Regions from separate parts of the Streptomyces sp. NPDC104761 genome, predicted to be linked through region 4. Evidence: riboswitches for the same ligand, from Rfam matches in the RefSeq annotation. Region 4 holds a riboswitch; each other region holds the start of a gene.
What was found. Region 4 has a riboswitch for S-adenosylmethionine ahead of ACZ63F_RS10865 (aminotransferase class V-fold PLP-dependent enzyme). Riboswitches for the same ligand answer to the same signal wherever they lie in the genome.
Positions count from the first base shown of each region.

Region 1: linked by a shared signal. The riboswitch ahead of thrC (threonine synthase) and the one ahead of ACZ63F_RS10865 (aminotransferase class V-fold PLP-dependent enzyme) in region 4 are both predicted to bind S-adenosylmethionine.
Region 2: linked by a shared signal. The riboswitch ahead of ACZ63F_RS05035 (putative leader peptide) and the one ahead of ACZ63F_RS10865 (aminotransferase class V-fold PLP-dependent enzyme) in region 4 are both predicted to bind S-adenosylmethionine.
Region 3: linked by a shared signal. The riboswitch ahead of ACZ63F_RS01060 (amino acid ABC transporter permease) and the one ahead of ACZ63F_RS10865 (aminotransferase class V-fold PLP-dependent enzyme) in region 4 are both predicted to bind S-adenosylmethionine.

Region 1 is NZ_JBVJNZ010000002.1:548,727-556,040, forward strand. It holds gene groL (chaperonin GroEL) at 1-634, opposite strand, end outside; gene ACZ63F_RS09000 (cold-shock protein) at 1,004-1,210, opposite strand; gene ACZ63F_RS09005 (MoaD/ThiS family protein) at 1,679-1,954, opposite strand; gene thrC (threonine synthase) at 2,012-3,295, opposite strand; SAM riboswitch class I at 3,314-3,467, opposite strand; gene ACZ63F_RS09015 (glucosyl-3-phosphoglycerate synthase) at 3,625-4,569, shown strand; gene ACZ63F_RS09020 (alpha,alpha-trehalose-phosphate synthase (UDP-forming)) at 4,730-6,163, shown strand; gene otsB (trehalose-phosphatase) at 6,273-7,124, opposite strand; gene ACZ63F_RS09030 (DUF3263 domain-containing protein) at 7,285-7,314, opposite strand, start outside.
Region 2 is NZ_JBVJNZ010000001.1:1,100,410-1,107,723, reverse strand. It holds gene ACZ63F_RS05050 (ABC transporter permease) at 1-251, opposite strand, end outside; partial or broken gene ACZ63F_RS05045 (TauD/TfdA family dioxygenase) at 248-409, opposite strand; gene ACZ63F_RS05040 (DUF427 domain-containing protein) at 1,043-1,858, opposite strand; SAM riboswitch class IV at 2,151-2,264, shown strand; gene ACZ63F_RS05035 (putative leader peptide) at 2,299-2,415, shown strand; gene ACZ63F_RS05030 (ABC transporter substrate-binding protein) at 2,636-4,255, shown strand; gene ACZ63F_RS05025 (ABC transporter permease) at 4,259-5,218, shown strand; gene ACZ63F_RS05020 (ABC transporter permease) at 5,215-6,141, shown strand; gene ACZ63F_RS05015 (dipeptide ABC transporter ATP-binding protein) at 6,138-7,314, shown strand, end outside.
Region 3 is NZ_JBVJNZ010000001.1:217,971-225,284, forward strand. It holds gene ACZ63F_RS01040 (hypothetical protein) at 56-865, opposite strand; gene ACZ63F_RS01045 (hypothetical protein) at 1,024-1,275, opposite strand; gene ACZ63F_RS01050 (hypothetical protein) at 1,438-1,569, shown strand; gene ACZ63F_RS01055 (glutathione S-transferase C-terminal domain-containing protein) at 1,746-2,618, shown strand; SAM riboswitch class IV at 2,696-2,819, shown strand; gene ACZ63F_RS01060 (amino acid ABC transporter permease) at 3,208-4,191, shown strand; gene ACZ63F_RS01065 (amino acid ABC transporter ATP-binding protein) at 4,188-4,976, shown strand; gene ACZ63F_RS01070 (ABC transporter substrate-binding protein) at 5,043-6,068, shown strand; gene ACZ63F_RS01075 (GNAT family N-acetyltransferase) at 6,117-6,863, shown strand; gene ACZ63F_RS01080 (putative leader peptide) at 6,907-7,002, shown strand; gene ACZ63F_RS01085 (LLM class flavin-dependent oxidoreductase) at 7,069-7,314, shown strand, end outside.
Region 4 is NZ_JBVJNZ010000003.1:243,911-251,224, reverse strand. It holds gene ACZ63F_RS10880 (hypothetical protein) at 1-95, opposite strand, end outside; gene ACZ63F_RS10875 (rhomboid family intramembrane serine protease) at 249-992, shown strand; gene ACZ63F_RS10870 (Lrp/AsnC family transcriptional regulator) at 989-1,270, shown strand; gene ACZ63F_RS10865 (aminotransferase class V-fold PLP-dependent enzyme) at 1,424-2,788, opposite strand; SAM riboswitch class IV at 2,948-3,064, opposite strand; gene trpD (anthranilate phosphoribosyltransferase) at 3,475-4,539, opposite strand; gene qcrB (cytochrome bc1 complex cytochrome b subunit) at 4,671-6,308, opposite strand; gene qcrA (cytochrome bc1 complex Rieske iron-sulfur subunit) at 6,305-7,314, opposite strand, start outside.

The sequences.
Region 1 (7,314 bases), on a different contig from region 4:
CGGCCTCCATACGCTCCATGTCGGTGGCGAAGTACGCCGAGATGTAGCCCTTGTCGAAGCGCATACCCTCGGTGAGCTCCAGCTCCAGACCGAAGGTCTGGGACTCCTCGACGGTGATGACGCCTTCCTTGCCGACCTTGTCCATGGCCTCGGCGATGAGCTCGCCGATCTGGGTGTCGGCGGCGGAGATGGAGGCCGTGGAGGCGATCTGCTCCTTGGTCTCGACGTCCTTCGCCTGCTCCAGCAGGGCACCGGAGACGGCCTCGACGGCCTTCTCGATACCGCGCTTCAGGGCCATCGGGTTGGCACCGGCGGCCACGTTGCGCAGGCCCTCGCGGACCAGGGCCTGGGCGAGCACGGTCGCGGTGGTCGTACCGTCGCCGGCGACGTCGTCCGTCTTCTTGGCGACTTCCTTGACCAGCTCGGCGCCGATCTTCTCGTACGGGTCCTCCAGCTCGATCTCCTTGGCGATGGACACACCATCGTTGGTGATCGTGGGGGCGCCCCACTTCTTCTCAAGGACGACGTTGCGGCCCTTGGGGCCGAGGGTGACCTTGACGGCGTCGGCGAGCTGGTTCATACCGCGCTCAAGGCCGCGCCGCGCCTCCTCGTCGAACGCGATGATCTTGGCCATGTGAAGTGGTCCCTCCAGGACTGGGGGTGAGTCTTCGGACCGCGCCCGCGCCCGCGACGGACGGCTCGCCGACCCGTGGGTTCCTTGCCCCACCCGGTCCGCGGGCCTCACCGACCCGGTCCTTCTTTGTCACTCTCACCTTCAGAGTGCTAACGCCAATGATTAGCACTCGACCCAGGAGAGTGCAAGGCGCGCTCGCGAAGCGAGTGCCCGTTGGGGGGTGGCGGCCGGGCGACGGGCGGGCGCAGCCGGCTCTCGAGGACCGGGGCCCGGGAACATGGCCGGGACATGCCGAAGGGCTCGTGCCCCGGGAGGCACGAGCCCTTCGAACAAGTACAGAAGAACGTCGCTGATCAGTCGGCGCGTGCTTCAGCTGGTCGCCAGCCGGACCATGTCCGCCTGCGGCCCCTTCTGGCCCTGCGAGATCTCGAAATCGACCCGCTGACCTTCCTCGAGGGTGCGGTAGCCGTCCATCTGAATCGCGCTGTAGTGGACGAAAACATCCGCACCACCGTCGACCGCGATGAAGCCGTACCCCTTCTCCGCGTTGAACCACTTGACGGTGCCCTGAGCCATGCCTAACTCCCCTATTACTGGCCCTTGCACAGATCCACACTTCGCGGATCCGGGTCAGACCTCACCCCCCATTGGTTGGGGGCGTGCGCCGGAACGCGTCGACCGCGGCTGAATGTATCTGTCCAACTGCCGTCTGCAACAGGTCAATCGGACGAGAATTCTCGAGGGAAGGGGTCCGGAATGTGGTAAGAATTCGGCCGAATTCAGGGCAAGTCGGGCCCCATAAAGACCACAAAAGCCGCATATAACCCGGGCACTTTGGCTGCTTCTTGTCGGGCTCGCGGTATCGAATACGGGGCCCCCGACCTGGAGATCGGGACCGTGTTCCCCAACTGTACCGCGCTCAACCACACAGAATTGCCCCCTCCGCTTCTCTCACGGAGGGGGCAATCGGATGAACAGTCGGTGATCGGCGTTACCGAAGGTAATGTTCGGTCATTCGATCAGCCTGTCAAGCGGGGCCGCAGGTCAGCCGCCGGCGACGGCCGGGATGATGGAGACGCCGGCGCCGTCCGGGGTGGCCGTCTCCAGGCCCTGCTCGAAGCGCACGTCGTCGTCGTTGACGTACACGTTGACGAACCGGCGCAGCTTGCCCTGGTCGTCCAGAACCCGCGCGGAGATACCGGTGTGGTTCTTCTCCAGGTCCGAGATGACCTCGCCGAGGGTGGTCCCTTCGGCGGCGACTTCGGCCTGGCCCCCGGTGTAGGTGCGCAGGATGGTGGGGATGCGAACGGTGACGCTCACGTTTTTACCTCCGGTCCGGGCGGCACCTCTGGGCGGCGCCCTATTTCTCGGGGGGACTCAGGCGAGCCCGGCCTCGCGGAAAGACTCCAGATTCGGGCGAATGGTCGCGGTGAGCCCGGTCCCCGCCACCGCGTCCAGCGTCTTCAGTCCATCACCGGTGTTGAGTACAACGACCGACTTCGCCGGATCAATCAACCCATTCTCGATGAGCTTTTTGGTGACTCCAACCGTCACTCCGCCGGCGGTTTCCGCGAAGATTCCCTCGGTCCGCGCGAGCAGCTTGATGGCGTCGACGACCTGCTCGTCGGTGACGTCCTCCACCGCTCCGCCCGTGCGCCGCGCGATGTCGAGGACGTACGGCCCGTCGGCCGGGTTGCCGATGGCGAGGGACTTGGCGATGGTGTTCGGCTTCTGCGGGCGGACCACGTCGTGGCCCTCCTTGTACGCCACCGACACCGGCGAGCAGCCCTCGGCCTGGGCGCCGAAGATCTTGTACGGCTTGTCCTCGACGAGACCGAGCTTGATCAGCTCCTGCAGCCCCTTGTCGATCTTCGTGAGCTGCGAGCCCGAGGCGATCGGGACGACCAGCTGGTCCGGGATCTGCCAGCCGAGCTGCTCGCAGATCTCGTACGCGAGGGTCTTGGAGCCCTCCGCGTAGTACGGCCGGAGGTTGACGTTGACGAAGCCCCAGCCCTCGCCGGCCGGGTCGCCGATCAGCTCGGAGCAGAAGCGGTTCACGTCGTCGTAGTTGCCCTCGATGCCGACGAGCTCGCCGCCGTAGATCGCGGCCATGACGACCTTGCCCTGCTCCAGGTCGTGCGGGATGAACACGCAGGAGCGGAAGCCGGCCCGGGCGGCCGCGGCACCGACCGCGCCGGCCAGGTTGCCGGTGGAGGAGCAGGAGAGGGTGGTGTAGCCGAAGGCGCGGGCGGCCTCGACGGCCTGGGCGACGACGCGGTCCTTGAAGGAGTGCGTCGGGTTGCCGGAGTCGTCCTTCACGTACAGGCCGCCGGTGACCCCGAGCTCGCGGGCCAGGTTCTCGGCCTTGACGAGCTTGGTCCAGCCGGGGTTGATGTTCGGCTTGGTCGCCACGTCCGCGGGGACGGGCAGCAGCGGCGCGTAGCGCCAGATGTTCGCGGGACCCGCTTCGATCCGCTTGCGGAGTTCCTCGGTGTCGTAGGCCGAGAAGTCGTAGGCGATCTCCAGCGGGCCGAAACACTCCTCGCAGGCGAACACCGGGCCGAGCGGCACCCGGTGACCGCACTCGCGGCAGCTCAGGGCGGCGGCGGGACCGAGGTCTACGGTGGAATCCGTGGTGCTTGCAACAGTCTGCACAGCCATGTGAGGCGAGGCCCTTTCTCCTCATCTTCCTCACGACGCATCTCGTCGTGAGACGGATTTGGCACCTTCCCTAGCCGGGAGCCTCGCGGTGATCGACAGTGATCTACGAGTACCGACTGGAGGGTTGCCGGGGCTTCAACGGGCCGTTTCCCTCTGCCCCTCTGGATGAGCGGTATGCGGTTGTCAACGTCGGGTGACCCCAGGACATGCGATGGTCATCGGCGTTGTTCAAGACTGTAACCGAAGGCCAGGACAGTTGAGGGAGTCGTCCGAACCGCGAGATGGATCACACGTCGTCGTGTGACCGTGACAGTGAGGAGCCGCTGACCGTGCTGGAAGAAGTCGAGCGCTGGCTGGCCACCCGCTCCTGGTCCGTAACCGACCGTCCGCTGCACAAGGTGATGGCCGCCAAACGGTCCTCCGGGCAGACGGTCAGCGTCGTGCTGCCCGCGCTCAACGAGGAGGAGACCGTCGGCGACATCGTCGCGATCATCCGCCACGACCTGATGCAGCAGGTGCCGCTCGTCGACGAGATCGTGGTCGTCGACTCCGGCTCCACCGACCGCACGGCGGCCGTCGCCGCGGCGGCCGGCGCCCGCGTCGTGCACCGCGACGCGATCCTGCCCCGCATCCCCGCCGTCCCCGGCAAGGGCGAGGTCCTGTGGCGCTCCCTCCTGGTCACCACCGGGGACATCGTCTGCTTCGTCGACGCCGACCTGCGGGAGTTCTCCTCCGACTTCGTCACCGGCATCGTCGGCCCGCTCCTCACCGACCCGGGCGTGGACCTCGTCAAGGCGATGTACGACCGCCCGCTCGGCGGCGCCGCCGGGCAGGGCGGCCGGGTCACCGAGCTGATGGCCCGCCCGCTGCTGAACATGCACTGGCCGCAGCTGGCCGGCTTCGTCCAGCCGCTCGGCGGCGAGTACGCGGCCCGCCGTTCGCTCCTCGAACAGCTGCCCTTCCCGGTCGGCTACGGCGTGGAGCTGGGCATGCTGGTCGACGCCCTGCACCTGGTGGGCCTCGACGCCCTCGCCCAGGTCGACGTCGGCGTCCGCAAGCACCGCCACCAGGACGGCCAGGCCCTCGGCCGGATGTCCGCCGCGATCTACCGCACGGCCCAGCTCCGGCTGGCCCGCGGCCACCTGATCCGGCCCTCCCTCACCCAGTTCGAGCGGGGCGAGGACGGCTTCGAGCCGCGGACGTACTCCGTGGACACGGAGGAACGGCCGCCGATGGTGGAGATCACGGAGTACGCGGAGCGCAAGGTGGCGTGACGTCGTGGCGTGACGTCGTGGCGTGACGCCGGTGACGCCGGTGACGTCGGTGACGTCGTGGCGTGACTTCGTCGTACGGCCGTATACGGCGGCGCGTCGGGCACGTCCGTACGTTTGAGCGTTTACGGGCCGGGCTAGGTTGTGGCGTATGGCTTCCCCCATGGCTTCCACCGGCGGTGCCGAGGTGCTGGTCGCCTCGAACCGCGGCCCGGTCTCGTACGCACGACGTGAAGACGGTTCCCTGTACGCCAAACGAGGCGGCGGCGGGCTGGTCTCGGGTCTGTCGGCGATCGGCCCGGACGCGAACGCGGTGTGGGTGTGCGCAGCGCTCGGCGACGGCGACCGGGAGGCGGTACGGCGGGCCGAGGGCGGCCGGCTGCCGGCCGGGGACACCGGCGGGCAGCAGGTCCGGATGCTCGACATCGCCGCCGACGTGTTCTCCGACGCGTACAACGGCGTCGCGAACTCGGTCCTCTGGTTCGTCCACCACATGCTGTACCAGACCCCGCTGGAACCGGTCTTCGACGCGGAGTTCCGCCGGCAGTGGGCGTCCTACCAGGCCTACAACCGCGCCTTCGCGCAGGCGCTGGCCGAGGAGGCCGGCCAGGGAGCGGTGGTGGTCATCCAGGACTACCACCTGGCGCTCGCGCCCCGGATGCTGCGGCAGCTCCGGCCGGACCTGCGCATCGGCCACTTCTCCCACACCCCCTGGGCGCCGCCGGACTACTTCCGGCTTCTCCCCGACGACATCGCGGCGGAGCTGCTCAGCGGGATCCTGGGCGCCGACCACGCGGCGTTCCTCACGCGGCGGTGGGCGGACGCGTTCGTGGACTGCTGTCATGCGGTGCTGGGGCCGGGCATTCCCTCATCGGACACCAGGATCGGGGTGCACGGGCTGGGTGCCGACGCGGACTTCCTGCGGAAGCGGTCGCACGAGCCGGACGTGGACGAGCGGATGCGGGCGCTGCGGGAGGAGATCGGCGGCGAGGGGCGCAGGACGATCGTCCGGGTCGACCGGACGGAGCTGTCGAAGAACATCGTGCGGGGGCTGCTCGCGTACCGGCAGCTGCTCGACGACCATCCCGAGTGGCGGGAGCGGGTGGTGCACGTCGCGTTCGCGTATCCGTCGCGGCAGGACCTGTCCGTGTACCGCGACTACACGGCGGAGGTCCAGCGGGTCGCTGACGAGATCAACTCCGCCTACGGGACGGCGGGTTGGACGCCGGTGGTGCTGCACGTCAAGGACGACTTCGCACGGTCGCTTGCGGCGTACCGGCTCGCCGACGTGGCGCTGGTGAACCCGATCCGGGACGGCATGAACCTGGTGGCGAAGGAGATCCCGGTGGTGTCGGACGAGGGGTGCGTGCTCGTGCTGTCGCGGGAGGCCGGGGCGTACGAGGAGCTGGGTGAGGACGCGGTGGTCGTGAACCCGTACGACATCGGGGGGACGGCCGACGCGTTGGCGCTGGCGCTGGCCATGCCGGTGGAGGAGCGGGCGGAGCGCTGCAAGAAGCTGGCCGCGGCGGCTACGGCGCTGCCGCCGGCGGCCTGGTTCCTGGAGCAGCTTGAGGCGTTGGGCGGGTCGGTTCGGTAGCGACGGATCTGCGCGCCGGTGGGGGCTGGTCGCGCAGTTCCTCCCCCAGCCTTCGGCCGGGGGGACCCCCAGCGCCCCTCACGGGGCGCTCTAGTAGGGGCGTTACCCGTCATGAAGCGCTCAGCGCGGCCAGGCTTCTCAGCAGTCGTACGACTCCCTCCGGACCGTCCACCACCACGTCCGCCCTGTCCGCCAGCTCTGTCACCTCGGTGCTGCCGCTGCACACCAGGAGGCCGGGGACGCCCTCCTCGCGGAGTTTCTCGACGGCGGCGAAGGCCGGGATGTCGCCCAGGTCGTCGCCGGCGTAGAGGATCGCGCCGGCGTTGATGTGCCGTGCGTACTCGCGCAGGGCGACGCCCTTGTCCATGCCCGGGGGACGGAGTTCCAGGACGAGGCGGCCCGGTTCGACGATCAGGCCGTGCTGGGTGGCGAGGTCGGTGAGGGGGGCCCGGAGGGTTTCGAAGGTGGCCTGGGGGTCGGGTGCGCGGCGGGTGTGGACCGCGATCGCCCGGCCCTTCTCCTCGATCCAGGTGCCGTGCGAGGCGCCGGCGCGGTCGAGGAGGGCGGGGAGTTCGGCACGGACGGCGGCGATGCCGGGGTGCGGGGGCGGGGCGGTGAGCTCGCCGGTCGCCGCGTCCCAGCGTTCGGCGCCGTAGTGGCCGAGGACGACGAGGTGTTCCAGGCCGGGTACGTCCGCGAAGCCGCCGTAGCGGACGGCCACCTCGGCCGGGCGGCCGGTGACGACGGCGACGGCGGCCACCTTCGGGGCGAGCGCGGCCAGCACCGGCACGGCGTCCGGGTGGGCCCGCGCCTGCTCGGGGTCGGCGACGATCGGCGCGAGTGTCCCGTCGAAGTCGAGACCGACGAGGGCGGAGCCGGGCCGCGCGAGGAGCGCGGCGAGGCCGTCACGCCCGGCGGCGGTGCGCGGCGTCGGGAGGGGTTCCGTGATGTGGGTTCCCATGGGCCGACACTATCCGAGCAACGTCCCGTGAGGGGCGCGGGGAACTGCGCGACCAGCCCCCACCGGCCCGCACATCCGTCTCCACCGAACGGGGGCCGAAGGGGGCGCAGCCCCCTGGAGGACGGGACGGGTGGGGGCGGCGGGGGCGCGAATTCCCGGCTCAGCGCTCCGAGCGGCGCGCGTCCCGTAC
Region 2 (7,314 bases), on a different contig from region 4:
TTGACGAGGGAGGTCGGCGCCGGGGCATAGGTCTTCTGCAGCACGCCGGCCCTGGCCAGCACCTCCCAGGCGATGAGGATCACGGCCGGGGTCGTGTAGATGCCCAGCGGCCAGCGCAGCCGCTCGCGGATCGTGTGCAGCGGGGTCCGGCGGCGGGCGTCGAGCGGCAGGAACACCTCACGTCCGGGCGCGCTCGTCGTCTCGGCGGCCGCCGGGACGACGGCCGGCCTCTCGAGGCTGACCTCGGTCATGCCGCCACCTCCAGCACCCTGCTGTAGTGCGAGGCGTCGCCGACGAGTTGCTCGCTGCGCCGGCCGTCCACGCCGACCGGCACGTCTCCGGCGACGGTCACACGGTTGAGGCGGCGCGGGTGGTCGTCGTAGTTGTCGACCCCGTAGTGCCGGGGGATGGTCGGAGGCATGGGGAGGTCCTTCTCCAGGATGGGGCGCACGGCCGGTTGCCGAGGGTCGGGTGAACGGGTGACGAGCGGCGGTGGGACGGATGCGGGGCGGGTGCTCGGGCCGGTCGCGGCGCGAGGGTCCGACGGCAGGACCCTCGCGGTCTCGGGGCGGCTCTGCGCACGGCCCCGGGCATCCGGGAGCCGGAAGGGGGAAGCGCCCGGGCGGGCGGCGGTCGCCGCGACACCGCGAGAGGGACACCGCCGGGGCGGACGCTGCGCGTCGGCCCTTCCGGACATGCGCGAGGGGCGCACGCCGGCCGATGGCGTGATCCGCTCAGTGGATCAGCGACGCGTCTTGCGGATCAACGACAACAGAACGCGCTGGAGACGTGCGCCAGGTCGATGTGGCGCCTCCGGGTCAGATCCATGCGCGGGGTCATGGGAAGTGAGTTGAGCAGAGGTCCAGGCCGTCGGTCAATACGTTCCGGACAGCCCTCACATTGCGGAAACATCGGCCGCTCCTGAGAGGACGTCGTGCGACGGCCGACGGGGCCCGGCTGTCGGGCGACGTGCCAGGCCCCGTCGCGGTGCGGCCGGCCCTGGAGCTGCGTGCTCGGTCGGGACGGCGGCGGTCGTTGCCCGTCAGGTGCGCTGCTGGTCCACGAGCGCCTTGGTGAAGTGGGTGACGGGGCGTGCCAACCGCTCCCCGTCGACGGTGATGTCGACGGCCTCGTTGTAGAAGGCGAGGAGCCCCTGGACGGCCGAGACCGCGGGCAGCGGGTCCGGGTAGCTCCAGACGACGTTGGGCGGGACGTCGGCCCCGCCGCGCCACGACCAGTACTCGGCGGTGCCCTTGTACGGGCAGCCGGTGTGGTGGTCGGTGGCTTCGAGCAGGTCGAGGCGGACGTCCTCGCGCGGGATGTAGTAGCGGGTGGGCAGGCCGGTCTCGAAGAGCAGGACCGGCCGGCGGGTGTCGGCGACGACCGTGCCGTCGATCTCGACCACGAGGTGCCGGCTGCTGGGGATGGCGTCGACCCGCTTGTGCGGGTCACGGGGGTGGACGAAGATCTCTTCCTCCTCCTCGTACCAGTGGTCCAGGCCCCGCCCGACGCGCCGGAACCACTCGAAGGCGATGTGGTCGGCCAGGTCGGCGGCCGGGAAGGTCCAGGCGGCGTTCTCCAGCAGTTCGCCGTCGGCCTCGACGTCGTAGAAGATCCGTGAGCCGGTGTGGGTACCGGTCGGCGGGTTCTTAGCGGGCCGCAGGAGTTCCTCGCGTACCTCGGTGCGCGGGAACGCGTACAGCGGCACGGGAACCCCTGGTTCCCAGACGAGGACGGGGTGGCGGCTGTCGACGACCGTGACGTCACCCTTGCGGCCGCGCACCCAGCGCTCGCTCGGCTCCCACAGGAGCCCCTCCGGGGTGGTCCGCACGGCCTGTGCGGTGGGGAACGTGGTCATGGGCGGCTCTCCTTCGACTGGTTCACGCGATGACTTCGGCGACGTAGGGGCGGTTCTCCCGCCAGGCCGCGAGCTGCTCGGGGCGGCCGAAGACCCTCAGGTACTCCTCGACGTTGCCACTGGCACGCTCCCACACCGAGACGGGAGGAGCGGCGCGTCACCGTGCCGCCGGCCACCACCCGGTGCCGTCCGGGACGCAGCCTGCCGTCCGTCCCATGGGCCAGGTTCTCCCGAACAGGGCGTCACGGTGCGGCATTGACGTACGACAAAATCGATCCGTAGCATCACCAGCGGCATTGAGTGTCAGCGCCATGCCCTGGCTCGCTGACCGGCAACCCTCCCACGCGGTGGGGTGCTCCAGGTGAAAGCCCGGCGGGGTCACCGATGACTCCCGCAAGCGCGTGGCCCCGTGACCGGGGCCGGAGACGGGGAGGTTCGGCATGCGGCACAGCGACGACTCCGCTGCCTCCCCCGCCGACGCCACGGCGTACTCCCGGCTCTCGCGCCGACGCCACATCGATCTGAAGCGTTCGACCAGCTGCCTCTGTCGGGCCTGACCGGCCCGGCTGCCGCCGGCTGACGTCCGTCACCGGCCCCGGCCCCTGCGCGCCGCCCTTCCCGCATGCCACCGGTTCCCGGTGTCGTCCGCATGCCAACTCCCTTTCCGCACAGCGCATCCCCGGCGGGAGTCGATCCGCCCGGGCCGCACACACCGTCATGCCCGCACACGTCCGTGCGCGGTCGTGCCCCGGTGACACGAGTAGGAGAAAGCCCTCCGTGACTGCACTTCCGGATTTCAGACCTTCCCGATGGGCGCCCCTGGCCGCGCTCCTGACCACCAGCGTCCTGCTGACCGCGTGCGGTTCGGGCGACGACGGCTCCGGCGGCGGAAGCGGCCAGGCGAAGTCCGGCGGCACCCTGACCTTCGCGGTGGGCTCCGACGCCGGCTGCGTGGACCCGCAGCAGGTCGCCAGCAACGACACCATCTACTCGGTGCGCCAGCTCGTGGACTCCCTCACCGACCAGGACCCGAAGACCGGCAAGATCGTGCCGTGGCTGGCCAAGAGCTGGGACATCAGCGCCGACGCGACGACGTTCACGTTCCACCTGCGGTCGGGCGTCACCTTCAGCGACGGGTCGAAGCTGACCGCGCAGGTGGTCAAGGACAACTTCGACGCGGTGCCGGACCTCGGCGCCCTGGGCACCCTCGCCGAGGGCTACCTGAGCGGTGTCAAGAGCACCACCGTGGTCGACCCGCTCACCGTCAAGGTGACCTTCAAGCAGCCCAACGCCCAGTTCCTCCAGGCGACTTCGACCCACTCGCTGGGTATCGAGTCCTCGGCGAGCGTCAAGAAGAGCCCGCAGCAGAAGTGCAGTGACGGGGTGGTCGGGTCCGGGCCCTTCGTGCTCAAGCAGTACGTGCAGAACCAATCGGTCACCCTGGCCAAGCGCACCGGGTACGACTGGGGTTCCTCGCTGTGGTCGAAGAAGGGCGAGGCCTACCTGAACAAGCTGGTGTTCAAGGTCGTGCCCGAGGCGGGGGTGCGGGCCGGCAGTCTCCAGTCCGGGCAGGTGGACGCGATCAGCAGCGTCGGCAGGGCCAACGAGGCGGCGCTCAAGGGCGGCCAGGTCACCCTCCAGAGCCGGGCCAACCCCGGCGTGGTGTTCGGTCTCGGACTGAACAACTCCCGGCCCCTGCTGAAGGACGCGAGAGTCCGGCAGGCGATCTCGGCCGCCGTCGACCGCAAGCAGATCGCCGACACCGTCTACCCGACCGGCACCCAGCCGGCGACCAGCATCCTGGCGCACACCACCCCCGACTACACGGACCTCTCCTCGGACCTCGCGCTCGACACGGCCAAGGCGAAGTCGCTGCTGGATTCGGCCGGTTGGAAGGCGGGCAGCGACGGCATCCGCACCAAGGACGGCAAGAAGCTGACCCTGACCATCAGCTGGTTCCCCAACGCGGCCACCAACCAGCCCGCACTGGAGCTGGTCCAGCAGCAGCTCAAGTCGGTGGGGGTCGACGTGGTGCTCAAGCAGCTGCCGGTCACCCAGTTCGCCACCACGATCCAGTCCGGCGACTTCGACGTGGTGTGGGGGAACACGACCCGCGCCGATCCCGACATCCTGCGCAGCTCCTTCTCCACCCGGCTCGGCAACTTCTACCACCTGCCGCCCAGTTCGCTGGACACGGCGCTGTCCGCGCAGGCCGCGACCACGGACACCGCGAAGCGCAGGCAGCTGGTTGCTCAGGCGCAGAAGCTGATCGTGCAGAACGCGTACAACGTGCCGGTGGTGGAACTCCAGACCCAGCTCGGCGTCTCGAAGAAGGTGCACGACCTTGCATTCGACTCCGGCAGCCGCATCCAGCTGCACGACACCTGGATCGGCTAGCGGATGCGCCGCTATGTGATCAAACGGCTCGCGCAGGCGGTCGGGGTGCTGTGGGCGGCCTACACGGTGTCCTTCCTGGTCCTGGACTTCCTGCCCGGTGACCCGGTGTCCGCGATGGCGGGTGCCGGAATGGACACGGGACAGGTCGACCCGGCCCAACTCGCCAGACTGCGGCACGAGTACGGCTTCGACAAGCCGGTGCTGCTGCAGTACGCGGAGTATCTGGGCCGGGCGGTGCGCGGGGAGTTCGGCGACGCGGTCTCCACCGGCCGCCCGGTGACCTCCACCCTGGCCGACGCGCTGCCGCAGACGCTCCAGCTGACCGGTGCGGCACTGGTCCTGGCGGTGGTCCTCGGCGGCGGTCTCGCGGTGGTGGCGACCTACACCTCGCGACGGTGGCTGCGGCAGTTGCTGCTGTCGCTGCCCCCGCTGGGGGTGTCGGTCCCGACGTTCTGGGTGGGGCTGCTGCTGGTCGAGGCGTTCTCGTTCAGGCTGCACTGGTTCCCGGCGTTCGGCAACGACGGGCTGAAGGGCCTGGTGTTGCCGGCCCTGACGCTGGCGGTCCCGACCGGGGCGCAGGTCGCCCAGGTGCTGGCCAAGAGCCTGCTGACCGCGCTGGACCAGGCCTACGTGGAGACCGCGCGGGCCAAGGGCGCCGGCCGGTGGCGGGTGCATCTGCGGCACGCGCTGCGCAACGCCTCGCTGCCCGCGCTGACGGTGGTCGGCCTGCTGGTGGGGCAGCTGATCGCCGGTTCGGTGGTGGTCGAGACGGTGTTCTCCCGCGACGGTCTGGGGCGGGTGACGGCCGGTGCGGTCACCGCCCAGGACATCCCGCTGGTCCAGGGGGTGGTGGTGTTCGGCGCGCTGATCTTCGTGGCCACGAACCTGCTCGTCGACCTGGTCTATCCGCTGCTGGACCCGCGGATCGTCGTGGCCTCGGAGAGAAGGGCGGGCTTCGCATGAGTCAGAGTCTTGTCGACGACCAGGCGGAGGCCGCCCTCGGCCTCGCCCGGCCCGTGACGGAAGCGGGATCACCCGCGAAACCGGGCCGCCCCGCCGGCCTCCGCCGGGTGCTCCGCTTCCTGGTGCGCCGCCCCGGTCTGCTGTTGTCCGCCGGCGTCCTCGTGCTGGTGGTGCTGGCCGCCTTCTGGCCGGACCTGTTCACCTCGCAGGACCCGCTGAAGGGGGTGCCGTCCCAGAACTTCCGCGGCCCGAGCGGCAGTCACTGGTTCGGCACCGACGAACTCGGGCGCGACGTCTTCTCCCGCGTGGTCCACGGCGCCCAGCTCTCCCTCAAGGCCACGCTGATCGCGGTCCTGGTCGCGTTCGTGGTCGGCGGTCTGCTCGGGGTGGTCGCGGGGTTCGTGGGCCGCTGGGTGGACGACGCACTGATGCGTCTCGTCGACGTCCTGCTGTCCATCCCCGCGCTGTTCCTGTCGCTGGCGCTGGTCACCGCGCTCGGGTACGGGACGGTGAAGGTGGCGGTCGCGGTCGGCATCGCCAGCGTGGCCTCCTTCGCCCGGGTGGCACGGTCCGAGGTGCTGCGGGTGCGGCAGGCGGTGTTCGTCGAGGCTTCCCGGTCCTGCGGTGCCCGCTGGTACTCGGTGCTGGGCCGGCACGTGCTGCCCAACGCCGCGGGGCCGGTGATCGTGCTGGCCACCCTGGACTTCGGTTCCTCGATCCTGGCCGTGTCGGCGCTGAGCTTCCTCGGCTACGGCGCGCCGCCGCCCGCCCCGGAGTGGGGGACGTTGATCTCCGACGGCCGCAACTACCTGGCCAACGCCTGGTGGCTGACCGCACTGCCCGGTCTGGCGATCGCCGCGACCGTGCTGGCCGCCAATCGCGTCGCGCGGGCGCTGGACGGCGAATGGGCACGGCAGCGATGACCCACGAAACGCATGAGAACAGCGAAGCACGCGAGAACCGCGACCCGAGCGAGAACCGCGGCGCACGCGAGGACCGTGACGCACGCGAGAACGGTGAGAACGTGACCACACCACTGCTGGGGATCCGCGGCCTGTCCGTGTCGTACCGCACCCGGGGCGGCACGGTGTCGGCCGTGCGCGGCGTGGACCTGGACGTATGGCCCGGACAGGTGACCGCCGTGGTCGGTGAGTCCGGCTCCGGCAAGAGCACCACCGCGCACGCCGTCCTCCGGCTGCTGGCGGCGAACGGCACCATCGACGCGGGCACGGTCCGCTTCGGCCGGGACGACCTGGCCGCTCTCTCCGAGGCGGAACTGCGTACCGTGCGCGGCGCGCAGATCGGGCTGGTCCCGCAGGATCCGACCGTCTCCCTCAACCCGGTGAAGCGGATCGGCGAGCAGGTGGCCGAGGTGCTGCGCATCCACGGCCTGGCGACCCGGCGCGGGGCGGCCGCCGAGGCGGTCGCCGTCCTCGACAGGGCCGGGCTGCCCGACGCGGCCGTCCGGGCCCGGCAGTACCCGCACGAGCTGTCCGGCGGCATGCGGCAACGTGCCCTGATCGCGGTCGCGATCGCCGCGAAGCCCCGGCTGATCATCGCCGACGAGCCGACCAGCGCGCTCGACGTCACCGTGCAGCGGGTCATCCTCGACCATCTCCAGCACCTCACCGAGGAGTCGGGCACCGCGATCCTGCTGGTCACCCACGACCTCGGGGTGGCCGCCGACCGGGCCCAGCGCCTGGTGGTCATGGAACAGGGCAGGGTCGTCGAGGCGGGCGAGACCCGGGCCGTCCTGGCCGACCCGCAGCACGCGTACACCCGGCGGCTGCTGGCCGCCGCCCCGAGCCTGACCACGGCCCGCACCCGTACCCCGGTGGCCGCCGGCCCGGCCGACACCACGCCTCCCCTGGTCGAGGCGCGCAACCTGGTCAAGGAGTTCAGGCTGCCGCGAGCCGGAGGCGCGGCCCGCACCCTGCGCGCGGTCGATGACGTGAACCTCACCCTGCGGCGCGGGCAGACCCTCGCCCTGGTCGGGGAGTCGGGCTCCGGCAAGTCCACCACCGCCCGGCTGGTGCTCCGGCTGGCCGACGCGACCTCCGGGCACGTCCTCTTCGACGGCACCGACGTCACCACCG
Region 3 (7,314 bases), on a different contig from region 4:
ACCGAGCCGCTCCAAGACCCAGAGATCGCGTTGGCGCCCCCACGGTCCGGCTGACCTATTCGAACTGGCTCGGCAGCGGTGCCGGGGTCTTGCCGGAGAGTACGTCCTTGAGGCGCTTGGCGCCGTTCTGCACGGCCAGGGCGGTGCTGTCGTGGTCGACGCCCGAGAGGCCGCCGTTGGTGACCGCGGCCCCGGAGGCGCCGACGCGCAGCACCGCGACGTCGAGGGTGGTCGTGGCGGCCTGCCCGTCCCAGGTGCCCTGGACGGTGACCGTGAGCGCCGCCAGGTTGTCGCCCGCCTTGGGCGGTTCCTTGTACTCGACGACCTGGACGGTCCGCTTGCTGCCGTCCGAGCCGGTGGCCGTGAACTGGTTGCACTCGCTGGGGAGTTTCTTCAGCCACTTGATGGTGGCGTCCATCGTCGGCTGGCCGTAGTCGCCGACCTGGTACAGCAGCCGGGAGTCCTCCGAGGTGAAGCCGCGCAGCCCGGAGGCGCCGGTGGCGCGGCCCAGCAGGGTGTCGGAGTAGAGGCTGTCCAGCAGCCGCTGGCAGTCGGCGGCGTCCGACTTGGCGTTGAGGAACTGGGCGACGTCGACCTTTCCGACCAGCATCTGGTTGCGCCAGGTGGCCGCGTCGTTGGCCAGCTGCCAGTCGTCCTCGATGTCGGCCGGCGTGATCAGCGCGGCCTGCGCCCCGGGGCCGGTGAGGGTGGGGGTGCGCGACGGGGCCGGGGAGCGCTCGGCGGCGGGCGAGACGGCCGCGGCCTCGGGGGAGCCGCTGCCGTCCGAACAGGCCGCCGTGGCGAGCAGGGTCCCCGCCGCGAGGGCCGTGGCGAGCACACGCGCGGGTCGGGACGGACGGGTCATCGCGACTGCCTCCTCGGGGACGCGGTACGGCACTGGGCGGGCGGCGCCGGTGCGCCCCTTCCGCCGGACGACGCCGGACGACGTCGCTGCGTCCCTCCACGCCACCACCGGCCGCAGGCTCCGACCACCCGCACGTGCCATTCGGGTGAGCGTCGTGATCAGGCCGCCGTGACCCGCACCCGTCGGCTGCCGCAGCGCGGGCACACCGCGTCCGTGAGCGGCGAGGGCACGGCTCGGCCGGCCTCGTCGACGTACTCCAGGGTGCTCTGCAGCTCCGGGTCGGCGACCGGGTCGGTGAAGAACACCGCCTGGAAGACGGCCTCCCAGCCGTGGCCGCACCGCTCGCAGCGGAACGCGAAGGTCTCGCGCACGGCGCCCGGCACCGGCCCGGGACCCGGGGGCTCGGTCATCGGCTCCGGCTCCTGTCACTCGGCCTCCGCCACCAGCGCACCGCCCCGCCCGCGCGGCGGCAAGTCGGGGCCGGGTGTCCCAGGCGTGGACGCCCCCTTGACGCCGGGCGGAGGCCGATCGACACTCCAGGTGGGAGAATCCTAGTGAAAAGGTAGGGAAAGATGGGTCGCCTGCGCACGCTCACCGGCAGACAGCGCCGCGAGAGCCCCGCGCCCTGGACGGCCCCCCTGCTCACCTCCCGCCGCCACCTCGACCTGCTGCGGATGTGCGGCGCCACCGGCCGCAGAGGCTGAGCGCCCGACCCCGGCCGTACGAGCCGGGTGCCCGACCCCGGCCGTACGAGCCGGGTGCCCGACCCCGGCCGTACGAGCCGGGCGCCCGTCCACAAGGACTCACCGGAATCCGCCGATAACCCACCGACGAACGCTTCCGCCGCGCGTACGTCCGCGCGCCCGCCTCGGGGAGACGCATGTCCATCACTCCACTCGCCGCCCTGCCGTCCGTCCGCACCGCTCCCGCCTTCCGGGGCCGCATCGGCCGTGACGCGCGCAGCGGCCACTACGCCGTGCCGCGCCGCTACCGGCTCCACCTCTCCACGGCCTGTCCCGACGGCCTGCGGATCGCCGTCGGGCACAGCCTGCTGGCCCTGGACGACTGTTGTCCCGTCACCTTCCTGCCCGCCGTTCCGGACTGTCCCGACGGCAGCCACGCGGTGCTGCGCCCGCTGTACGAGGCCAGCGCCCACCACTACTCGGGACCCGCCCTCGCGCCCGTGTTCAGCGACGACTGGTCCGGACGTATCGTCAGCACCCACAGCCGCGACATCCTGCGCGACCTGGACCAGCATTTCGGCGACGGCGTCGCCCGGCTCTACCCGTGCGGTGCCGAGGCCGGGATCGAGGCCGTCGAGCGGCTGTGCGCCGATGACATCGAGCAGGCCGCACAGCGGGCCGGACGCGAGGGCGGCGACCCCGAGGCGCTGGAGGTGCTGCTCGCCGCCCTGGACGAACTGGAGCGCCGGCTGACCGGGGTGGAGTTCCTGGTCGGCGGGCAACTCACGGCCGCCGACATCGAGTTGTGGGTCACCCTGGTGCAACTCGACACCGTGCACCGCAACCACCTGGACGCCGCCGCCGTGCACGCCATCGCCGGCCACCCGGTGCTGTGGGCCTACGCCCGCCGGCTGGCCGCCCACCCGGCCTTCGGCACCCACCTCGACCTGGAGGGCATCGCCCGCCGCCATCACGGCCGTTGCCAGGGCCTGGAAGCCGCCGGCGCGGCCGTCCAGATCCTGGACTGGGCGGGCCACGCGGCGGACGCATCCCGCGGTCCGCGCAGGTGAGAGAGGTCCGAACCGTTTCGCCAGTCGGACAGGCGTTGACATTCGTTCGGGCAACTGCGTTACTTACGGACCAGAACGGTCATGAGCGTCAGCATCAAGCCCTGGCTTGCTGACCGGCAACCCTCGCACCGCGGTGGGGTGCCCCAGGTGACGACCGGACCGACGACGTTTCGGCAAGCGACGAATCGGTAAGCGCGAGTGCCCTCCGGGGCCGGCACGACAGTGACAGGTGACGGACATGTACGCAGCCTCAAGGACGGCCCAGCGCCGCGCCGAGGGCTGCGTACGCCCGTACCCGAGCCCGCTCGTCGCCGACCGAGCCGTCGACCTGCTCCGTGTCAACAGCGCCCTGTGTAGCGCGTGTACCGCACCGGGCTGTGCCCGCTGTCGGGTCTGACCAGGCCTTTCCGCCGGTTCCCCGCAGCCTCGCACCCCAGCGTCCCCGTCGGAACACCGGCCGTCCGGTGTGCCGCCGTCCGCCCAGCCCCGTGCCCCGCGCGCCCCCGCGCACCGCGCCTTGCCCGAACACGGACCGGTGCGCGGCCCCCGCCGTGGGACACGTGGGTGTCCGACTCCGCCGGAGCCCGCCATGAGTGAACCCCCAGGCGCCACGATCGCCGCCCCCGAGGCACCGCCCGCCTCCGACGAACCGTCACCACCCCTCGCCGCACAGCGCGTTCAGCCGCTGCGCAGGCCGGGACGGTGGATCGCCACCGCCGTCGTCCTGGTCCTGGCCACCCAGTTCGTGCACGGACTGGTGACCAACCCCTTCTACCAGTGGGACCGCTGGGGCTACTGGTTCCTGCGGCCGACCATCCTCGACGGACTGGTCATCACCCTCGAAGTCACCGCCTACAGCGCGGTACTGGGCCTGCTCGGGGGCATCCTGCTCGCGCTGGCCCGGCTCTCGAAGAGCCCCGTGCTGCGCGCGGTCAGCTGGACCTACGTGTGGGCGCTGCGCTCCATCCCGCTCATCGTGGTCCTGCTCTTCCTCTACAACTTCAGCGCCCTGTACAAGACGTTGAGCATCGGCGTCCCCTTCGGGCCGGCCTTCTTCTCCTTCGACGAGTCGAAGCTCGCCACCGACATGGTCGTCGCGGTCATCGGCCTGAGCCTCAACGAGGCCGCCTACGCGGCCGAGGTGGTCCGCGGCGGCATCCTCTCCGTCGACCAGGGCCAGCACGAGGCGGCCGCCGCACTCGGCCTGCCCAAGGGCTACCAGTTCCGGAGGATCGTGTTCCCGCAGGCCCTGCGGTCGATCACCCCGAACTACGTCAACCAGCTGATCGGCCTGATCAAGAGCACCTCACTGGTCTTCTACGTCTCGCTGCTCGACCTGTTCGGCTCCGCGCAGAGCATGGGCTCCACCTACCCCGGCGACATCGTGCCGCTCCTCCTCGTGGTGACCGTCTGGTACCTGATCCTGACCAGCGTCGTCTCCGTGATCCAGTTCTACGTGGAGCGGTACTACGCCCGCGGCGCCACCCGCGCGCTGCCCCCGACCCCCCTGCAGAAACTGCGCACCGGTCTCACCGGCCTGCGCGCCCGCATCCGCCGGGAGGCCGCGATATGACCATCACCGACACCGTGGCGACGGCCCCCGCCGCCCTGGAGATCAACGGCGTCCACAAGTGGTACGGCACCCACCGGGTCCTCGACGGCATCGACCTGACCATCCGCCCCGGCGAGGTCACCGTCGTCCTCGGCCCGTCCGGCTCCGGCAAGTCCACCCTCCTCAGGGTCATCAACCACCTGGAGAAGCCCGAGCGCGGCCACGTCAGCATCAACGGCGAGCCGATCGGCGTGAAACGGCAGGGCGGCCGGCTCAAGGAGCTGAGCGAGCGCGCCATCCTGGCCCAGCGCGGCCGGATCGGCTTCGTCTTCCAGAACTTCAACCTCTTCCCGCACCTGACCGTGCTGGACAACGTGGCCGCGGCCCCGGCCGCCACCGGAAAGCTCGGCAAGCCGGAGGCCCAGGCCCTGGCCAAGGAACTCCTGGAACGGGTCGGCCTCGGCGAGCGCATCGGCGCCTACCCACGCCAGCTCTCCGGCGGCCAGCAGCAGCGGGTGGCCATCGCCCGCGCGCTCGCCCTGCGCCCCGGCGTGATCCTCTTCGACGAGCCCACCTCGGCCCTGGACCCCGAACTCGTCGGTGAGGTCCTCGCCGTCATCAAGGACCTGGCGACCAGCGGCACCACCCTCGTCATCGTCACCCACGAGATCGGCTTCGCCCGCGAGATCGCCGACCGGGTCGTCTTCATCGACGGCGGCCGGATCGTCGAGCAGGGCCCGCCCTCCGAGGTCCTCGACAACCCGCAACACGAACGGACCAGGGACTTCCTCAGCAAGGTCCTCTGAACCGCCGTACCCCCGGATCTCCCCCCCCACGCCTCTCTCCCTCTCACCCCGTCACAAAGGACGACCATGCCTGCCCACTTCACCCGACGCAGCCTGATCAGAGGCATCTCCGCGGCGACCGTCGCCGCCTCCCTCGCCACCGGGCTCGCCGCCTGCGGGGGCGACAGCGACGCGGCCACCAGCACCTCCGCCGCGAAGACCGGCGAGGTCGTCATCGGCCAGGTCTCCAACGGCGCCGCCACCCAGACCACGATCAAGGTCTCCGAGGTCAAGTCGATCAGCGCCGAACTGCCCGACTCCGTCAGGAAGAGCGGCAAGCTCGTCATCGGCGAGGGTGCCCTGCCCGCCGGGTTCCCGCCGCTGGCCTTCGTGGGCAGCGACCAGAAGACCCTCACCGGTTCCGAGCCCGACCTCGGCCGCCTGGTCGCCGCGGTCTTCGGCCTGAAGCCCGAGATCCAGAACGCCACCTGGGAGAACATGTTCGTCGGCATCGACAGCGGCAAGGTCGACGTGGCCTTCTCCAACGTCACCGACACCGAGGAGCGCAAGAAGAAGTACGAGTTCGCCTCCTACCGGCAGGACAACCTCGCCTTCACCGTGCCGAAGAAGAGCACCTGGAACTTCGACGGGAACTACGAGAACCTCGCCGGCAAGACGGTCTCCGTGAGCGCCGGCACCAACCAGGAGAAGATCCTCCTGGAGTGGAAGGCGAAGCTCGCGAAGGAAGGCAAGAAGGTCACCGTCAAGTACTTCCAGGACAGCAACAGCGTCTACCTGGCCCTGTCCAGCGGCAAGATCGACGCCTACCTCGGTCCCAACCCCGGCATCGCGTACCACAACAAGCAGACCGCGAACACGCCCAACGCCACCCGCACCGCGGGCACCTACTCCGGCGCCGGCGCCGGCCTCCAGGGCCTGATCGCGGCCACCGCCAAGAAGGACAGCGGCCTCGCCAAGCCCCTCGCGGACGCCATCAACTACCTGATCAAGAACGGTCAGTACGCCGAGTGGCTCAAGGCCTACAACCTCTCCAACGAGGCCGTCGCCAAGTCCGAGGTCAACCCGCCCGGGCTGCCCCTCGACAACTCCTGATCACCCGTCAAGAAGCAAGGCAGCCAGGCGAGAAAGGACCGCGCCTCCGTGACCCTCCAGACCGGCCTCCACGGAGGCGGGGCCTCGCTCAGCCCCGATACGTCCCCGCTCGACAACGCCGTCTGGGCGGCCCTCACCGGCCCGCACGCCCACCTCGGGGAGCGGGTCGGCCGGGCGGCGCGGTATCCGGACGACGTCTACGGCTACGCGGCCGTCGCCGATGCCACCGACCCGGCCGCCTGGGCCGACCTGCGCACGCTCGTCGGCCCGGGAACGACCGTGAGGATCAAGCCGGTCGAGGCGGCGCCGCCCGGCTGGGAGGTGGTCGGCGGCGGCACCGGCGTCCAGTTCGTCGACACGGCGCTCAGGGCCGAGCCCGCCCCCGAGGCGGTACGGCTCGGTCCTGACGACGTGCCCGAGATGCTGGACCTGGTCGCCCGTACCGAACCGGGCCCGTTCCGCACCCGGACCGTCGCGATGGGCACCTATCTCGGCATCCGGGACCGCGGACGGCTGATCGCCATGGCCGGGGAGCGGCTGCGGCTGCCCGGCTGGACGGAGATCAGCGCCGTCTGCACCGACCCGGACCACCGCGGGCGGGGCCTGGCCACCCGCCTGATCCGCGCGGTCGCCGCCGGGATCCGGGAGCGCGGGGACACCCCGTTCCTGCACGCGGCTCCCGGCAACGCGAACGCGATCCGGCTCTACGAGTCGATCGGCTTCACCGAGCGGCTGCGCGGCCGCACCCTGCTCGTGCGGAGCCCGGGAACAACCACGGACGCCGGTCTGTTGTGAGTCACGACGAGATGCACGCGGAGCAGGCCGGGAGGTGCGGGACGTGACACGTTTTCTCAGCCCCAGCCGCCGTACCGTCCTGCACTCCCGGCCGCACATCGACCTGCAGCGCGTGGCCGGCGCGCTCTGTTGTTCCTGACCAGTCGTCCCCGCCGCGCCCCTCCCTCCGGCGCGCCCTCGTACGGACTCTCAGGAAGGCACCACTGTGTCCTCATCTCCCGTTTCCCCTCTGCACCTCGCCGTCGCCCTGGACGGCACCGGCTGGCACCCGGCGTCCTGGCGCGAGCCGGTCGCCCGCCCCCACGAGCTGTTCACCGCCGGCTACTGGGCCGACCTGGTCGCCGAGGCCGAGCGCGGCCTCGTCGACTTCGTCACCATCGAGGACGGCCTCGGCCTGCAGTCCTCGCACTACAGCGAGCTCGACGGCCGTACCGACCAGGTCCGGGGCCGC
Region 4 (7,314 bases):
ACCACCTTCGACGAGCGGGTCACGTCGAAGCGCGTGAGGTTGCCGCAGAGGGTGCAGCGCCACCGCGTCGTGGCGGTCGGCAGGGGAACCGTCATCGTGGCTTGTTCGCTTCCTTCTAGTGTCCGTGACGCGCCGTCCCGACGCGTGTGGCTCGTAACCCTACGGCCTGGCGGGTACTCGACGCCGCCCTGTCCGCGGCGGCGAGGCGATCTGCACCAGTGCGTCCCGTTACGCCATGCTCTATGTCCATGATCGGCAACTGGAACACCACGGCGGCCCGGACCCTGCGGAGCCTGCGGGGCACGTCCGCACCCATGACGTACCTCCTGATCGCCGTGTGCTGCCTGATCTTCGTGCTCGGCCCCGCCTCCGGCTTCACCCCGTCCTACGGCACCGGAGAGGCCCTCGCGACCGCCCAGCGGGCGTACTTCCGGCACTGGGGGGTGGTCCCCGCCGACCTGTTCGACGGCCCGGCGCGGGAGGCGCTGACCCCGGCCACGGCGCTGTTCATCCACGGCAGCTGGGTGCACCTGCTCGGCAACATGCTCTTCCTCTTCGTCTTCGGGGCGATGACCGAGGAACGGATGGGCCGCGTGGAGTTCACTGTCTTCTACGTCTGCTGCGGCTACCTCGCGCTGCTCGGCTACGCGGTCGCCAACGCCACGTCCCCGCAGTCGCTGGTAGGTGCGTCCGGGGCGATCTCGGCGGTCCTCGGAGCGTTCCTGTACCTGTTCCCCAGCGCCCGCGTGACCAGTCTCCTGCCCTTCCTCTTCTTCCTTCCGCTCCGGTTCCCGGCCTGGGTCGTCCTCCCCTTCTGGGCGGCCCTCCAGTGGCTGGCCCTCGACCAGGCCCCCTCCGGCCCCGGCGTGGCCTACCTCGCCCACCTGGTCGGGTTCGGACTCGGGTTCGGCTACGCGTGGGTGCGGTACGGACGTACCACTAAAGTGAAGGTCGCCCCAGCTCCGGCACCCGAGGGAGAGAACCAGCCGTGATCACCGCGATCGTCCTCATCAAGACCAGCGTGGACCGGATCCCCGAGATCGCGGAACAGATCGCCGCGCTGGATAGCGTCAGCGAGGTCTTCTCCGTCACCGGTACGTACGACCTGATCGCCATGGTCCGGGTGCGCGAGCACGAGGATCTGGCCGAGGTGATCCCGGGCCGCATCAGCAAGATCCAGGGCGTGGAGGGCACGGACACGCACGTCGCGTTCCGCACGTACTCCCAGCACGACCTGGAGGCGGCGTTCGCGATCGGCCTGGACAGCTAGCAGGCGCCGTTCACCGAAGCGCCCCGACTGCAGCACGCCCCAAAGGGGGCGCGGGGAACTGCGCGACCAGCCCCCACCGGTCCGCACCGTGGTCCCCTGCGGGTCCGTCGTGGCTTGTCGCGCAGTTCCCCGCGCCCCTGAAAAGCAGGTAGGTCAGCTCACCGCCGGGACGCAGCGGCCGTCCTCCGTGCGGTACGCCCACTTCGCGCCGTCGGTCACCAGTTCCCGTACCGCGTTCGCGAAGCGCTCCACGTGCTCGTCCGGCGTTCCCGCCCCGAAGCTCACCCGGATGGCGTTGAGGGACTTCTCGCCCGGTGCCGCCTCCGGCGCCCCGCACTCGCCCTGGGTCTGGGGGTCGGAGCCCAGCAGGGTCCTGACCAGCGGGTGGGCGCAGAAGAGGCCGTCGCGGACGCCGATGCCGTACTCGGCGGAGAGGGCGGCGGCGAAGTGGGAGCTGTTCCAGCCGTCCACCACGAAGCTGATCACGCCGACGCGGGGGGCGTCGTCGCCGAAGAGCGAGAGGACCCGGACCTCGGGGACCTCGGCCAGCCCCGCCCGCACCTTCTCGATCAGGTACCGCTCGCGGGCGACCAGCGTGTCGAAGCCCGCCTCGGTGAGCGCCTTGCAGGCGGCGGCGATGGAGTAGGCGCCGATGACGTTGGGCGACCCGGCCTCGTGCCGCGCGGCGCTCTCGTGCCACTCCACGGCCACTCCCCCGTCCTCGCGCCGGGTGACCTTGCGGCTGGCGCCGCCGCCCGCGAGGTAGGGCTCGGCGGCCTGCAGCCAGTCGGCGCGGCCGGCCAGGACACCGGAGCCGAAGGGGGCGTACAGCTTGTGGCCGGAGAAGGCGACCCAGTCGACGTCGAGGTCCTGCACGGAGACGGGGTGGTGCGGGGCCAGCTGGGCGGCGTCCAGGACGATCCGGGCGCCGTGCGCGTGCGCTGCGGCCGCGAGTTCCCGTACGGGCCACAGCTCGCCGGTGACGTTGGAGGCACCGGTGACGCAGACCAGGGCCGGGCCGTACGGGTCGCGGTCGGCGAGGGCGCGTTCCAGGGTCTCGACGGCCTGGCGCGGGGTGCGGGGGGCGTCGAGGTAGGTGACGCGGGCGTCCTGCCAGGGCAGCAGGGAGGCGTGGTGCTCGGTCTCGAAGACGAAGACCTGGCAGCCGGCGGGGAGGGCACGGGCCAGCAGGTTCAGGGAGTCCGTCGTCGAGCGGGTGAAGACCAGCTGGTCGTCGGGGCGGCAGTCGAGGAACTCGGCGACGGTCCGGCGGGCGTTCTCGAAGAGGTCGGTGGAGAGCTGGGAGAGGTAGCCGGCGCCGCGGTGGACGCTGCCGTAGTAGGGCGCGTAGGCGGCGACGTCGTCCCAGACCCGCTGGAGGGCGGGGGCGCTGGCCGCGTAGTCGAGGGCGGCGTAGGTGACCTCGCCGCCGGTGACGAGCGGGACGGTGACATCCCGGCCCAGAACGGGCAGCGGGGCACAAACGGACTGGGCGGCGGCAGCGGTGGAGACGGACATGGGTGAACTCCCGTGTGAGCAGGTGAGATCCGCCGTGCGAGCGGATGCGCTCAAGCAGCGGCAGGGGAAAAGGGGATGCGGAGGCGGGGCTCTGCGGCCCTATCGCATTCGCTTGCTCACGGGAGACTCCTCGACGACCAGGACCCCTGGTGTCCGAGGGGTCCGCGCTTGCCGCAGACCTCGCTGCCTGCGGCCTGGTCTTCACCCGGGGCACCCCGCCACGGACGGAGGGTTGCCGGACAGTCGGCCGGGGCCTCATGACTGTCACTCATGACCTGGGAAGAAACGTAGGTGAGGTGATCGCAGCCGCGCAACTCCTGTCCGGATGACGGGACACCGCCAGGCACCGACGCCGGTCCGGCACCGCAGGAACGACCGTGTGCGGTTGATCGCCGTTGCGGCGGACGGACTTGACCGGCCGGTGGAAGAGGCCGGTATCGGTAGAGGACACGGCGCAAAGAAAGAACCAGCGACGGCTCCTGCGCAATGGCCGTGCCCGTGCGGGTCAGGCACCGGCGGGACGGCCGTGTGCGGTTGCTCGCCGTTGCGGCGGGGCACAAGGTGGGCGCCGGTCCGGTTTCGTCGGTAGCGGTGCCGGAATCCCTTGTCCGCCGCAGCGGCGATCAGCCACGGCGGAGGAGTCCGGCGGTGCCGTGCCGCGCCTCGGCCCCCTGACCGCGTCCCCTTTACCTGTTCGTCGCCGCCGCCCAGCGCTCCAGGACCCGCTTGGCCGCACCCGAGTCGATCGACTCGGCCGCCCTGTCCATGCCGGCGCGCAGCTGCTCGGCCAGGGTCCCGGCGGCCGGGTCGAGGGCCACCAGGGCGGCGGCGGAGTTCAGCAGCACCGCGTCCCGCACCGGGCCCCGCTCGCCGTCCAGCAGCCTGCGGGCGACCTCCGCGTTGTACGACGGGTCGCCGCCCCGCAGCGCCTCCACGGGGACCAGGTCGATGCCGACGTCACGGGGGTCGAAGGTCTCCTCGGTCACCTTGCCGTCGCGGACGATCCAGACGCGGGACGTGGCGGTCGTCGTCAGTTCGTCGAGGCCGTCGTCGCCGCGGAAGACGAGCGAGGAGTGGCCGCGTTCGGCGAAGACGCCCGCGACGACGGGGGCCATGCGGGGGTCGGCCACGCCGACCGCCTGCGCCCGCACCCGCGCGGGGTTGGTCAGCGGGCCGAGGATGTTGAAGACCGTGCGGATGCCCAGCTGGCCGCGCGCCGCGCCCGCGTGCCGGAGCGCCGGGTGGAACTTGATCGCGAAGCAGAAGGTGATGCCGGCCTCCTCGGCGACCTCGGCGACCCGCTGCGGGGTCAGGTCGAGGTTGACGCCGAGCTTCTCCAGGACGTCGGAGGCCCCGGACGCGGAGGACGCGGCCCGGTTGCCGTGCTTGACGACCTTCGCGCCGGTGCCGGCCACCACGAGCGCCGACATCGTGGAGATGTTCACCGTCTTCGCGCCGTCGCCGCCGGTGCCGACGATGTCGACGGTGCGGCCCGGTACCTCGATGACGTTGGCGTGCGCGTACATGGCGCGGACCAGGCCGTTGATCTCGTCGACCGTCTCGCCCTTGGCCCGCAGGGCCACGACGAAGCCCGCGATCTGGGCGTCGGTGGCCTGGCCGCGCATGATCTGGTCCATCGCCCAGGCCGTCGCGTCGGAGCTCTGGTCCTGTCCGTACAGCAGCGCGTTCAGTACCCCGGGCCAGGAACGGCCCGCCGCGGTGTCGCCTCCAGCGGGGGTCACAGCGCTCATAAAGCCGCTCCTGATCGTCGTACGGGCAACAGGGGTTCTCAGGGCTACCCTATCCAGCTCCGAGCACGGCGAAGGGCCCCCGTCCGTACCCCGGACGGGGGCCCCTCACCATGGCGTGGCGACGCGGTCGATCAGTGGTGGCCGTGGCCGCTCGTGATCTCCTTGTACTCCTCGACAGTCGGCTTCGGGATCTGGTTGTCCTCGCCGTAGTAGGCGTTGCTCAGCTTGGCGCGGAGCTTCTCGGAGCCCTTGATCTTGCGCTCGACACCGTTCTCGTCGACCGCCGGGCCGACCTGGGCCGGCTCGTACTGGTGGTGCGCCGTGAGGGTGTGCAGCTGCTCCTGCGAGAGCGGCTCGTGGACCTCGATGAACTCACCGTGCGGCAGCCGCTTGATGATGCCGGTCTCGCGGCCGTGCAGCACCTTGTCGCGGTCCCGGCGCTGCAGGCCGAGGCAGATGCGCTTGGTCACGATGAACGCGATCACCGGTCCGGCGAAGAAGAAGATCCGGACGAACCAGGTCACGTCGTTGATCGACAGGTGGAAGTGCGTGGCGATGAGGTCGTTGCCACCACCGACCAGGCCCACCATGTAGATGGTCACCCAGGCCGCACCGAAGGCGGTACGGGTCGGGGCGTTGCGCGGGCGGTCCAGGATGTGGTGCTCGCTCTTGTCGCCGGTGACCCAGGACTCGATGAAGGGGTAGACCGCGATCGCGCCCAGGACCAGGCCGAACAGGACCAGCGGGATGAAGACGCCCAGGACCAGGGTGTGGCCCCAGAAGTTGATCTCCCAGCCGGGCATGTAGCGGACCAGACCCTCGGCGAAGCCCATGTACCAGTCGGGCTGGGCGCCGGTGGACACCTGGTCCGGACGGTAGGGGCCCATGGCCCAGATCGGGTTGATCTGGGTGGTCGCCGCGATGGCCGCGATGACACCGAAGACCAGGAAGAAGAAGCCTCCGGCCTTGGCCATGTAGACCGGCAGCAGCGGCATGCCGACGACGTTCTTCTCGGTCTTTCCGGGACCCGCGAACTGCGTGTGCTTGTGGTAGAAGACCAGGATCAGGTGGCCCACCATCAGGCCGAGCATGATGCCCGGCAGCAGCAGGATGTGGATCGAGTAGAACCGCCCCACGAAGTCGTGGCCGGGGAACTCGCCGCCGAAGAGGAAGTACGAGATGTACGTGCCGACGATCGGCATCGACAGGATGGCGCCCTCGGTGAAGCGGACACCGGTGCCGGAGAGCAGGTCGTCCGGGAGCGAGTAACCGGTGAAGCCGGTGAACATGCCCAGGACGAACAGCAGGAAGCCGAACAGCCAGTTGATCTCACGCGGCTTGCGGAACGCGCCGGTGAAGAACACGCGCATCATGTGCACGAACATGCCGGCGAGGAAGATCAGCGCGGCCCAGTGGTGGATCTGCCGGATGAGCAGGCCACCGCGCACGTCGAAGGAGATGTGCAGGGTCGAGTTGAACGCCTCGGACATCATCTGTCCCTGGAGCGGGACGTAGCTGCCGTGGTACACCACCTCGTTCATCGAGGGGTGGAAGAACAGCGTCAGGTACACACCCGTCAGGATGATGATGATGAAGCTGTACATGCACACTTCGCCCAACATGAACGACCAGTGGTCGGGGAAGATCTTGCGCATGTTGGACTTGGCCAGGGAGTAGATCCCGAGCCGTCCGTCGGCCCAGTCGGCGACGCGCTCGCCGGCCGGTGCCTTCCCGCGCTCGCGGGACTCGGTGTTCTCTGTAGTGCTCATCCGCGCTCCCAGAAGGCAGGACCGACGGGCTCGTCGAAGTCGCCGAGCGCCTGGAGGTAGCCCTCCTCGCTCACGCCGATGCGCAGCTGCGGCAGGGCGTGGCCGGCCGGGCCGAAGATCACTCGGGCTCCGTCGGAGAGGTCGAAGGTGGACTGGTGGCACGGGCAGAGCACGTGGTGGGTCTGCTGCTCGTACAGCGAGATCGGGCAGCCCACGTGGGTGCAGATCTTCGAGAAGGCGACGATGCCCTCGTGCGACCACTCGAGCTCGCGCTTGTCCTTGATGTTGTCCGGCTGCAGCCGGATGATCATCAGGGCCGCCTTCGCCATCACGTTCTGGAAGTCCTCCTGGGACTCCTCGACGCCCTCGGGCTTGGCGAAGGTCAGCGAGCCGACGGCGACGTCGGAGGGACGCAGCGGCTCGTTGGTGTTCATGTTGACGAGCAGCTTGCCCTTCGACCACGCCGTGTGCCGCAGCGAGGTGCCGGGCAGCGGGCCGAGGTCGCGCAGCAGCACGACGCCGGAGAGCGGGACCAGGGTCAGCGCGCCGAACATGGTGGTGCGGATCAGCTTGCGCCGGCCGATCGCCGACTCCTTCGCGCCCTGCTTGAAGTCGGCCAGGACCTTGGCCTTGACCTCCGGCGGGGCCGAGATGGCGTGCCGCTCGTCGGCGACCTCCACGTCGGACATCAGGGTGCGGGCCCAGTGGACCGCGCCCGCGCCGATGCAGAACAGCGCCGCGCCGAGGGTCAGGCCCAGGGCGAAGTTCAGCGCGCTGATGTGACCGAGCGGGAAGACGAAGATCGACTTGTCTTTGGGGATCGTCACATAGGAGGCGATGAAGCCGACGGTGGCCAGCATCGACACCGTGAACAGCATGGCCACGACGCGCTCGGACCGCTTGGCGGCCCGCTCGTCGATGTCCTGGATCCGGTGCTCGTGGGGCGGCAGACCCGGGTCCGAGAAGGGGTCCTTCTCGTCCGCGACGCTCACGGCGCCGTGCGCGT